One region of the Paenibacillus shenyangensis genome, then DNA from elsewhere that is predicted to be linked to it. Evidence: predicted binding sites of a transcription regulator. Region 1 holds the regulator's gene; each other region holds the start of a gene.
What was found. Region 1 encodes CtsR, which represses protease genes until heat stress. Its sites were predicted from a motif close to ATGGTCAATAAAGGTCAAACA; they were not measured.

Region 1 (4,241 bases):
TCGATAGTGCAATATGCTTTTTGTTGGCAATTTCCTGAAGGGTATCGGCGTGTTGTCGAATGTACTGAATATCCAGCATGGGTGGTTCGCTCCTTTTCAAATAGGCAATGTTGTCACTGCCAGTTATTCTGAAAAAACACAAAGAACGCTCCTCATCAACTTGGGACGAGGAGCGTTCTGCTCGCGGTGCCACCCAATTTAATCGAAGTACTATGACTCCGATCCACTCAGGTTCCGTGATAACGGGCGGATACCGTTTAACTTAGGGTAACAGCTGCTATTTTACGTATAGCTTGTGCTGTTCCTTGACGAGAACGCCTCCAGGTTGGATTCCTTTCAGTGGCCGTTTCGTGATATGTATTTGTGCTAGTGTACTTGATCGGATACAATACGTCAAGCTGCCAGTCGCTTGCCGGTTTATCCTTGGATTCCATGCCGTCTTCTGTTGCGGTATGATCAAGTTATACGGAATAACTCTAGATGATAGGAGGGTTCTTTTGTGAGTATCAAAGATTCGAACATTACTTATCTGCTGTATCATCATGATAGACCGCGTAATGATCCTGGCTACTTTTTTGGCACGGCACGGCCGGGGGATGATGACTACAGCAATGAAGAGCTGCTATTTGTTTACTTTACGGATTTTGCCGAATTGGTTCCGATTATTGAAAAGCAGTATCCATTAACCGATCCGAAAACCGGGGAAGTCTACGACAGCTTTGATCATTGTTGGGATAATGCCATTGCTGCACCGGTCTGGCAGCATATTTTGCAGGAAATGGATCAATTCCCGGCAGCAAATGAAGATCATCGTGCTTTTGTTGATTTGTTCACCGATTGGATACGGACTCAGCTTCAGCATGCGGATGAGATTGTTGTAGAGGGTACTTTATAAAGAAGCAAGTCAAGCAGCAAATACAGAAACGATGAAGCAAGCACAACATCCTGGAAAGAGGTACTCATATGCTGGAAATAGTACATATCCATAATGAACCTGTAGAAGTATTTACGTATATTACAGCAGCTCAAGGCAGTCAGGGGATAGAGTACAAGCAGTTGCCTGTATACAGCGGTACTATAAAAGGTCTTCCCGAGACGATCGATGCCATTATTATTGCATCTGATTTGCAGGGAGTGACCCCACATAATCGATCTCTTCTCAAAGGAGAAGCAAATAGTCCAGAAGATGAAAATCTTATAGCCAAGCTGCATTCAAAAACAGAGGATACGCAGCATTATATGCAATCCTATCGTCTACTTGGCGAAGATTTGGCCGAAAGCCTGGAGTTGCTGCTGCAGATTGAATGGCCTGATATCCAGCAGGAAAAAGTATTGACGTTGTTATGTGGAGATCTGTACGCCGATCCACTGCAACGAGGTGCCAGTGGAAGCCCATTATCCGTCTGGGAAGCTTTTCGGCAAAAATTTCGGTATATGACGGCAGTGTCAGGCAACCACGATATTTTTACGGATGAGGATATGCAATGCTTGAATACTTGCCCTGAAGCAGTCTGGATGCTGAAGCCGCAACTGCTGGATATTGCCAATATTCATATTGCCGGATTGGGCGGTATAATCGGTAGAACGGACAAGCCCAATCGAATGGCAGCACCGGAATTCCTGAAGCATATGGCTCATTTGCTAAAGAAAACACCGGATATTATGCTGATGCATCAGGGGCCGGATGATCCTGTTCATAACCGCCCTGGAGCTCCAGCCGTACGATTGGAATTGGAACAGCATGATCCCGTATTACTCTGCTGTGGACACGTGGGATGGCAGACTCATGATCATCAGGAGCATTATGCCACCCTACCCAATGGAACCCAGATACTGAATACCGATGGCAAAGTATTTGTTTTTACTTCCACCCCAAAATAACGATTTCTGTAACCGTTCCGTATGAGCTTAAACACTCAAAAACAAAACAAACTTCTCCTGTCTGCTATTGGCAAAACGGGATTTTATGGTATAATATTATAAAGTCAAAGAAAGTCAAAGTCAGCGAGCAAATGCAGTAATATATTTGCCTGTAGAATGGATGTGATCCTGCAAAGTGACGATCTGTTTCGATCTGTATAATAGATTGTTACGAACGTTCGTTTCTGACCATGAAATTTATGGTTAAGTGATATTTATGTAGACTTTGATATTATCATTGGCGAATTCATGTTTGCAGGTTTAACTATACATGGAGGAGGATACAATGCGTAATATCTCCGACATTATCGAACAATATTTAAAACGGATACTTCAGGAAGGTGAAGGAGCGATAGAGATTCAGCGCAACGATCTGGCTGATCAGTTCTCGTGTGTGCCTTCACAGATCAATTATGTTATCAGCACCCGCTTTACTCTTGAAAAAGGATACCTCGTTGAAAGTAAGCGGGGAGGCGGGGGCTATATCCGCATACGGCGTATCGAACTGCCTGCTCATTCGACGATCCATACTCATATTCACGAAAGTATCGGTCAGAATATGAGTCAGGTGGCAGCAGAAGGACTTATTTATCAGTTGCTGGAAGCAAGGCTTATTTCCAAGCGTGAAGCCGAGCTGATGCGTTCTGTCGTATGCCGGGACGTTATTTCATTGAATCTTCCCTACCGGGATGAAGTCCGTGCCAGGATGATGAAGGCCATGTTGATTTCATTGCTTGGCTCCTGATATCTGGCAAAGGGGGTAATTGTGATGGTCTGTCAGGAATGTCAAAAGAGACCGGCTACTCTTCATTTTACCAAAATCGTAAATGGGGAAAAAACGGAATTTCATATTTGCGAACATTGTGCCCGTGAAAAAGGCGAACTGATTCCGGGTACATCCGGCGGCTTTTCGATTCATAATCTGCTGTCGGGATTGATGGACTTTGATTCCAGCAACAAAGGTCAGGTTGCCGGACCTCCTGTGCAGGAATTACAATGTCCGGAATGCGGCATGACCTATACCCAATTTCGCAAACTGGGACGGTTTGGCTGTAGTTCCTGTTACAAGACATTTGATGCCAAACTGGACCCACTGCTTAAAAGGGTGCATGGCAGTACCGCTCATACTGGTAAACTGCCTGGTCGCGCCGGTGTTCAGATCAAAATCAGACAGCAGATGCACGAGCTCAAGCAGCAGCTTCAGCAGAGCATCGCTGATGAGGAATTTGAACAGGCTGCAGAGCTGAGAGATCAGATCCGTGGACTGGAAAAGCAGATTTCACAGGAGTCGTAAGGAGGAATGCCGTATGCCCAATCTCCGTTTTACCGAGAAGCCTTTGAGTGAGTGGATGAAAGAAGGCGGAGAGCATTCGGATGTTGTAATCAGCAGCAGAGTACGTATTGCACGTAATCTGGTTCATTACCCTTTTCCTATCGTTGCTTCAGCCGAGCAGGCAGAAGCCGTGCAGGGACAGCTGATCGAAGCGCTGGGGAGTGAATCGGTACAGAGCATAGGTACCTTTGAACCGATCATATTGAGTGAACTGGATGATGTGGATAAGGAAGTGCTGATGGAGAAACACCTGATCAGTCCGAGCCTTATTAATGAATCCAGAGCAGGAGCAGTGCTGCTGGCCGAGGATGAGTCGGTAAGCATTATGCTTAATGAAGAGGATCATCTGCGGATTCAGTGTCTGTATCCGGGGTTTCAGCTTCAGGAGGCATGGGAGCGCGCATCCGGTATTGACGATGCTTTTGAAAAGGCCGTTAATTATGCATTCGATGATCATCGAGGCTATATGACCAGTTGTCCTACCAATATGGGTACCGGACTGCGGGCTTCGGTAATGCTTCATCTGCCGGCGCTGGCGATCATGAACCAGGTGGGACGCATTTTGTCGGCGGTCTCGCAGGTTGGACTTGCAGTACGAGGTTTGTATGGTGAAGGCAGCGAAGCAATCGGTAATATTTTTCAGATTTCCAACCAGATTACTCTGGGATTATCGGAAGAGGAAATTATCGATAATCTGCGCAGCGTAGTGCTACAGATCATTGAGTATGAGCAGCATGCTCGCAATCGTCTGCTGACCGAATCTCGTCTGCGCATAACGGACCGGATTATGCGTTCTTATGGAATTCTGTGTTATGCCACTATGATGGATTCCAAGGAAGCATTTCAGCGTATCTCCGATGTGCGACTGGGCGTGGATCTTGGATTGATCGACAAGACGACGGTTACGCAGATGAACGAGTTAATGATTATGACACAATCGGGTTTCCTTCAGAAAACCTTCGGTGTTAAAATGGGATCAGGAGAACGC
Region 2 (4,241 bases), on a different contig from region 1:
CGAATGCAGATATAACAGAGATGATTCTGCTGCCCGAGGATGAGCTGCCTGCGGAGATGACCGCATTGGCACAGTATTTTACCGCCCATGGCATGTGGCTTGGGGCACTTTCGCGTCTGCAGATCCAGGCAGGCAGTCCGAAGACGCAGCATATGCTGCGAACAGAAGTACTGCCTCATTTTGAGAACAAAAAGCAATCTGCTAGTAATGGAGATATACAGACTTTCTATATGTACCGACTGCGTGCGCAGTCCAGAGAACTGTTCGAGCGTACCCATACGGGGGCGCTGTCTATTATCCACGATCTGTATCGCCATCATGATACCGAGGAGTGGTTCCGTCCTGGTGTACAGGATACCGAGGAATATTTGATACATACCGAGCATTTGGAGAGTGATATGGATTCTGAGCTGGATCATTTGAGGGAATGGATAAAAGACAGTTATCTGGCATATGGACAGCATTATCTGGTCATGCCGTTAGGCTGGATGCTGGATGATTCGCTGCTGCATTCGGTGGCTTTGCGATTTTTTGCAGGTATCGCGCCAGCGATCCGATTGCGGGTAGAGAGTGGAACAGGACGGATTATTCTGATCGAATTGTGTGCAGACGAACCGGCGCATTCTGTATATTTTGTGGGGGAATCCAGATAGAGACAACTGGTTTATTAAGTGCTGTATGGCAACCAGCGTCATGCACAGTAGCCATTACGGTAACACGTTTGCTTCAAAGAAAATATCATTAATATGGAAAAGGACTCTACTCCTGTATACGGGAGAGAGTTCTTTTCCATATTGGTGGACCAGTTATCCCGTTGTCTATGTTCTTCTTGTACCATTCATCTCTTATAGCAAACACGAGTATCATTGTATATACAGTGTGTATCGTATACTGCACACAGAAAGAGAAAATCAGGCACGATCCAATTGTGAATCCGGCACCCTGAACATCATTTTTAATAGCGGCGGAGCTACAAGCGTAGTAATGATGATAACAATAACAATAGATGTAAAATATGCCGGGAGCAGAAGACCTGCTTGCAGTCCGGTTGAAGCAATGATCAAGGCAACTTCTCCTCTAGACACCATACCCGAGCCTATCGCAAAAGAAGAACGGGTATTAAATCCGGTCATTCTTACTCCGGCTGCTCCCCCAATCAGTTTGGATAGCACAGCAGTAAGCGTCAAAATAACGATAAAGCCGATTTGCTGTCCCAATCCTTCAAAAGATACATGCAATCCAATACTCACAAAAAATACAGGTACAAATACCGAATAGGCGATCGGTTCTATTTTATGTTCCACTTTTTCCCGGAAAGAGGTTTGTGAAACGGCAAGTCCTGCTGCAAAAGATCCGATAATAGCAGCCATGCCCATCAGGTCGGCAAAATAAGCAAAGCCAAAGCAAATTATCAGTGCGGCAGAAATTAACGGTTCCGTGACTTTCAGTCTAGACATGAACTTCATAATAACAGGTACGGCTCCCCATCCGGCAAGGATAACCACAGCGAAGAAAATAATCTTTTTGCCAATAATCCATCCGAGTGAACTCTGTTCTCCACCACCCATGAAACTCATCAATACAGCCAGCAGAATCACGACCAGTACATCATCCACTACAGCTGCACCGAGAATAGTGGTTCCTTCCCTGGAATGAAGACGATTCATTTCCTTGAGTACCTGCACAGATATGCTGACGGAAGTTGCACTGAAGACAACGCCCATAAACAGGCTGTACGAATGTCCGAGACCGAATAATTCACCTGTTCCATATCCTCCGCAAAAAGGCAGAACAATACCACCTATAGCAACAGCAAAAGCAGACTTCCAGTTTTTGCGGAGTTCATCCAGGTCAGTCTCCAGACCCGCGATAAACATTAATAAAATGACTCCGATTTCGGACATATAATGAATAAACTCATTACTATCTATCCATCCCAGAACCGCAGGACCGAGTATAATGCCTATAATTAATTTTCCCAATACAGCAGGTTGCCCGAGGCGAACAGACCAATCACCCGCCAATTTGGTAAAAACAAGAATCAATGCCAGATACAAAATAAATTCCATTATACCCTCTGCCTTTCCCAATATATTAAATTACAATGTGTATATGAACGCGTTCCTGTAACAATATAAAGGAAGGAAAATCAAAGGTCAACATAGCATTTCAAGCTCCAAAATCATGGTATGAAAGCTCGAAAAACCATCTTTGATCCCCGTATATGTAATAGGTATTATTATTCTTTAAAATGAGGAGTAAGAGGTTTGAAGAGGTGTCCTTAAAATGAAGTTTATAAAATATACTGTATGGAAACAGGGATAAGTCAAAATAAGCATATACAATACTTCAATACATTCTATTTATATTGTGCACAAAATTATTTACAAAAATAATATAAAAATCATCTGTAAGTTGTTGACATTAAATCTGAATGCGATATAATAGTCAAAGAAAGTCAAAGTCAAAAAATATTGATCAAACATCAAATATTCATTACCAAGGTTGTTCAAGTTAACAATTTATAATCCCATTCTTTTGACCATTTTTAGATAGCAATACGATTTAAGAAAGGGGCATGTATATATGCGTTGTCAAAATTGTAATCAACACGAAGCCACTGTAGGATTGAGCTTCACTGTAAATCATAAATCAGAGAAGATGTATCTGTGCCAGGAATGTTATGCCAAAATGAACAACAATCCACTGTCTGGTGGATTCGGCGCTTCCGGCATGTCACCACTGGATCAACTGTTCAAAGGCTTCATGCAGCAAGGGGGTCAGGCAGGTGGATCCAATAATCAGCGTGCAGCGACACGTACGGTAGAACCGCAGCGCGGCAATGGTATTCTGGATCAGCTAGGACGTAATCTGAATGATGCTGCCAAAGACGGCAAGATCGATACAGTGATCGGCCGCGATGACGAGATCGAACGTGTGATCGAAATTCTGAACCGCCGCAATAAAAACAATCCGGTCCTGATCGGTGAACCGGGAGTTGGTAAAACAGCTATTGCCGAAGGTCTGGCACTGCGTATTACCGAAGGCAAAGTACCGTCCAAACTGCTAAACAAGGAAGTCTATTCGCTTGACGTGGCTTCACTCGTAGCGGGAACCGGTATCCGCGGTCAATTTGAAGAAAAAGTCAAACAGTTGATCGCCGAGCTGCAGCAGCGCGAGAATATCCTGCTGTTTATCGATGAGATCCACTTGCTCGTCGGTGCAGGATCTGCCGAAGGTTCCATGGACGCTGGTAATATTCTCAAACCGGTGCTGGCTCGTGGGGAACTGCAGGTTATCGGTGCCACTACACTCAAGGAATATCGTCAGATTGAGAAAGACGCTGCTCTGGAACGTCGCTTCCAGCCGGTTATGGTCGATGAACCAACGGTAGAAGAAACGGTTGAAATCCTGAAAGGCCTGCGTCCAAAATACGAGGAGTATCATGGTGTACGTTACTCCGATGAGACGATTGCAGCCTGTGTTCAATTATCCAATCGTTATATCCAGGATCGTTTCTTGCCAGACAAAGCGATTGATCTGCTTGACGAATCGGGTGCCAAACTGAATCTGCGTGCTTCTGCAGGCGATCAGGGAGAACTGATGGCTCGTATCGAGAAGATCAAAGCTGCGAAAGAGCAGGCGACTCGAGAAGAACATTACGAACGTGCAGCCCAGCTGCGTGATGAAGAGACCCAACTGCTGAACCAGTTGAATAGTGGGACAAGCAGCACAGAGCCGGTCGAAGTACACATCGAGGATATTCAGAATATTATCGAACGCAAAACCGGTATTCCTGTCGGCAAACTGCAGCAGGATGAGCAGAACAAAATGAAAAATCTGTCTGCTCGTCTGGAGACCAAGGTTATCGGTCAGCATGAAGCCGTAGAGAAAGTCGCCAAAGCAATCCGCCGTAGCCGTGCCGGATTGAAACCGAAAAACAAACCGATTGCGTCCTTCCTGTTCGTCGGACCAACCGGTGTAGGTAAAACCGAGCTGTCCCGATCACTGGCTGAAGAGCTGTTTGGTCAATCCGATGCGATGATCCGTCTGGATATGAGTGAATATATGGAGAAACATTCCGTGTCCAAACTGATTGGTTCGCCACCAGGATATGTGGGTCATGATGAAGCCGGTCAGCTGACTGAGCGTGTACGTCGTAATCCGTACAGCATCATCCTGCTCGACGAGATCGAGAAAGCACATCCTGATGTACAAAATATGTTCCTGCAGGTGATGGA
Region 3 (4,241 bases), on a different contig from region 1:
ACGTTGTGCTCCGCCATCCAGTTTACCTTTCAGTTCTGGGATAACCAGACCGATTGCTTTGGCAGCACCAGTTGTGTTAGGAATGATGTTTTCAGCAGCTGCACGAGCACGACGGAAGTCACCTTTGGCGTGTGGAGCATCCAGAGTGTTTTGGTCGCCAGTGTAAGCGTGGATTGTAGTCATCAGACCTTCAACAACGCCGAATTTGTCTTGCAGAGTTTTTGCCATAGGTGCCAGGCAGTTTGTTGTGCAAGATGCGCCGGAGATAACTGTTTCAGTACCATCCAGGATTTCGTGGTTTACGTTGTAAACGATTGTTTTCATTTCGCCAGTTGCTGGAGCGGAGATAACAACACGCTTAGCGCCTGCTTTCAGGTGAAGCTCAGCTTTTTCTTTTGTTGTGAAGAAGCCTGTGCACTCCAGTACGATGTCTACGCCAAGCTCGCCCCAAGGCAGTTCTTCAGGGTTACGGTTAGCCAGAACTTTAACTTCTTTGCCGTTTACTTTGAAGAAACCATCGTGTACTTCAACTTCGCCGTTGAATTTACCTTGAGTAGTATCATATTTCAAAAGATGCGCCAGCATTTTAGCGTCTGTCAGATCGTTGATTGCTACCACTTCGATACCTGCTACGTCTTGAATACGACGGAAAGCCAGACGTCCGATACGTCCAAAACCGTTAATACCAACTTTAACCATGAGTTAATTCCTCCTAGAAATAAGTTTATGATTTATTCAATCAAGACATGACCCTCTCGAGCCTGTCAAGACAACGATAATAAGATGAAGCTTGTGTGTCTGCTGCCAGTGATGCATGCCGTGACACCGTCACAAGCATAACATTGATTGATACAAGGAAACCACTATAGCTCCTTGACGATCTCTCTGGCAGCGGCTTCGTCGAGGACCAGGATATCTTCCTGTCCGAATTTAAGTACAGAATGGATAGATTTGGCTTTGCTGCGTCCGCCCGCTATTCCAATAACGACTTCGGCATTCGCAATATCCTCCAGCTGAAGTCCGAGGGTCAGCATATGGTGCACCGTCTGACCATCTTCATTAAAATAGTGGCCGAATGATTCGGCTACGGCTCCAGCACTGCGGATCTCCTCTACCGTCTGTGGGTCCAGTCTCCGGCGCCGCACCATCTCCATCGCATCACCGATGCCATGAATGATAATTCGTGCACGCCGGATAAAATCGACAATCTCACGGACATTCTGATCCTGATACAGCAGCTCGTAAGCATCTCTGCGCAGCAGATCGGGCACATGCAGCAGCCGGTACTGCGCGCCTACACGCTTAGCCATGGTCGAAACGATGGAGTTAGCCTGATACTCCATGTTCTCGCCAAGTCCGCCTCTTGCCGGTACGAACCAGGCGTCCTTTAGAGGTGCTGGAAAAGTTGGGCTAAGTTGTTCTGCTACTTCGGCAAGCGTAAAGCCGCCGGTTACAGCTACAATATCATTCTCACGAATCACACTGAGCAGAGCTTTGGCACCAGCTCTGCCAAGATTCTGCTTGGTACTGGCTGATGTGTCACTGTCTCCAGGTACAATAACAACCTGTCTTAGTCCATACACATCACGGATGCGATCTTCCAATACGGACAATCCGAGCAACTCTTCCATAATAGGCTCAAGTTCCTCCAGCAGTTCCCTGCCTGCTTCGCTGATCCTCATTCCTGTACTCTCAATCTCAAGGAGTCCCTGAGCTTTGAGCAGGTCGGTCTCAGCCCGCAGTACCCGCTCTGTCATATTGAGGGAAACGGCAAGCGATCTACGCCCGACAATTCCGGTCAGCATGACCTGATGTAAAATAGCATATCTTTTCTTCAATACATCGGTGAGATCGGGCAGAAGCTGCTGTTGTATTTCAAGTAATTTTCGCATGCTTTCCACTCCTGCAACTTGTCTCGCTCAGTGTAATTGGATACCCAGTAACTCAGGCTACGTATAATGGACTCAAAATGTCCCGGCATAACTTTTTAAGTCCCACGTCTATATTAACCAATTTTTGCGTGGGAAGCAAGTCTTTGCGACAACTAATTATGGAAGATGCATGTTATAACTATTATGGAAGCGTTGCTTGCTTTTTGACTTTATTTCATCTATACTAATTCTTGCTGTTGCTGATATGCGCCCGTGGTCCAATGGATATGACGTAGGCCTCCGAAGCCTGAGATCCAAGTTCGATTCTTGGCGGGCGCGCCACTTTACTTTTCTTGCAGCAGATGCTCAGAGCTTGATCGTAGCACGTATATATTATCGCATGATTAATTACATAATCTTTTCTTCGATGAAATAGTAATGACGTAACCAGCCCAGGCTGGTTATTTTTGTATCTGCATATAATAGTATTCCTATAGTAGCAATTATATATACGCGGCCAGATCTGCATTTCAAGATAAGACTTGTCGGATCCGTGATCCAGTCTCTATCTTATAGACGGGACATATTGTGTCCATAGAGAACAGCAAATGTTCCTCTTCATCATTAACCCATTTTTTAGCAGTTCAGGCAGTTTTACAGTCAATAGTTTGACTATCTTTGACTTTTAGTTTGAATTATCCTATAATGTGGTAAGAACAATTGAGTTCCTGATATTGTTTGAAGTAATGATCCACTATATAATCACACTTATTATGATTGTAATCTAAGGAGGGTTTCTAGTGAGTTATATCCCAATGGTCGTTGAACAGAGCAGCCGTGGTGAACGTGCGTATGACATTTACTCCCGTCTGCTGAAAGACCGTATCATTTTCCTTGGTTCTGAGGTTAACGATATGGTAGCGAATGCAATTATTGCACAGATGCTGTTCCTGGAAGCCGAAGACCCTGAGAAAGATATTCACCTCTACATTAACAGCCCAGGCGGTTCCATTACTGCAGGTATGGCTATTTACGATACAATGCAATTTATCAAAGCCGATGTATCTACGATCTGCGTAGGTATGGCTGCGAGTATGGGCGCGTTCCTGTTGAATGCAGGTGCCAAAGGCAAGCGTTTTGCGCTGCCAAACAGTGAAGTTATGATTCACCAACCACTGGGTGGTGCTCAAGGTCAGGCAACGGATATCGAAATCCGTGCACGTCGTATCCTCAAAATGCGTGACAAGCTGAACAAAATCCTGGCTGAACGTACAGGCCAGCCGTTGGAACGTATCGAAAAAGATACCGATCGTGACTATTTCATGACTGCTGCAGATGCACAGGAATACGGTCTGATCGATAAAGTTATCGAAAAAACACCTCCGCAAGGAGTATAAGCCGGCAACTGCCAGCCTATCCAAACACCTCCAGACTAATGTCTGGAGGTGTTTTTGTTCTGCTGTTATTCGCTACCTTTCATTCTCCTGTTACCTATGCGATTTTGAACTCCCCTTTCCTCATCTGCCGAAAAAGAAATACATAATAAAAAAAACCTGTTCAACATCGTACGATCACGATGGAACAGGTTCTTGGGATATTCCTATCTATTTATGTTCTGCATAGCAATGTTCAAAAAAAATTAGGATTGATAAGCGGACAGTGGGTTGGTACCCGATTTCAGCAGTTGGCTGAAGGTAAAGTCGATTTTCGGGTTACCTGCTGCTCCCGGAGCAATATCATACTTCTGGAAGAAGATCGTGAATCCGCTATCTGTCAGATAGTAATTCTCCAGGTATTTGCTGGAGTTTTTGCTCAGGTCATTGAACTGCTCCAGCGATAGCCCCTCAGTATCTGCGTTTTTCTTGATATGTGTCTGGATCAGCTTTTTGATATCCTGGCTGTAGTTGCTGTTGGACTTGAGCAGATCGGACAACTGAATAGCTTTGCCATCTTTCAGTGAGAACGTCATGCTGGTCAGGATATCGTCACCATGTGCCCCGCCCAGATATTGATAATCAGTCAACAGGAAGCTGATAACCCCATTACGGTTATAAGTGACTTTGTAGCCGCCATCAATTTCGTAAGTAATATCTTTGTTAGCAGGCGCTCCGGCTTCTTTGACCTGTTTTTGCATGGTCGTCAGGAACTGGTCAGAATGTGCTTTGAGAGCTTTATTGATCTTGGTTTGTGCAGCTTCATTTTCCAGACCGGATACAACTGGGTATACAATATTGAAGTTAGTGTATTTATTTTGAGTAGAAGATTCCAGTTTATTGCCTGTTACTTCTACATCGTTCATGCCTGCAGCTGTTACATTGACAGTACGTGTAGCATTATTCCACAGCGCACGATAGCCAAACGGCTCGGTTA

Region 2: the regulator CtsR is predicted to act here: its motif matches at 2,445-2,465, upstream of H065_RS0114375 (ATP-dependent Clp protease ATP-binding subunit).
Region 3: the regulator CtsR is predicted to act here: its motif matches at 2,537-2,557, upstream of clpP (ATP-dependent Clp endopeptidase proteolytic subunit ClpP).

Annotation. Positions count from the first base shown of each region.
Region 1 is NZ_AOIG01000031.1:8,097-12,337, forward strand. Features, by position in the region: gene serS (serine--tRNA ligase) at 1-79, opposite strand, end outside; gene H065_RS0122345 (hypothetical protein) at 500-895, shown strand; gene H065_RS0122350 (metallophosphoesterase family protein) at 964-1,881, shown strand; gene H065_RS0122355 (CtsR family transcriptional regulator) at 2,207-2,665, shown strand; gene mcsA (protein-arginine kinase activator protein McsA) at 2,690-3,214, shown strand; gene mcsB (protein arginine kinase) at 3,228-4,241, shown strand, end outside.
Region 2 is NZ_AOIG01000017.1:30,698-34,938, forward strand. Features, by position in the region: gene H065_RS0114365 (hypothetical protein) at 1-653, shown strand, start outside; gene H065_RS0114370 (cation:proton antiporter) at 912-2,069, opposite strand; gene H065_RS0114375 (ATP-dependent Clp protease ATP-binding subunit) at 2,587-4,241, shown strand, end outside.
Region 3 is NZ_AOIG01000026.1:31,467-35,707, reverse strand. Features, by position in the region: gene gap (type I glyceraldehyde-3-phosphate dehydrogenase) at 1-699, opposite strand, end outside; gene H065_RS0120100 (sugar-binding transcriptional regulator) at 864-1,892, opposite strand; tRNA gene H065_RS0120095 (tRNA-Arg) at 2,139-2,213, shown strand; gene clpP (ATP-dependent Clp endopeptidase proteolytic subunit ClpP) at 2,672-3,268, shown strand; gene H065_RS26470 (PdaC/SigV domain-containing protein) at 3,511-4,241, opposite strand, start outside.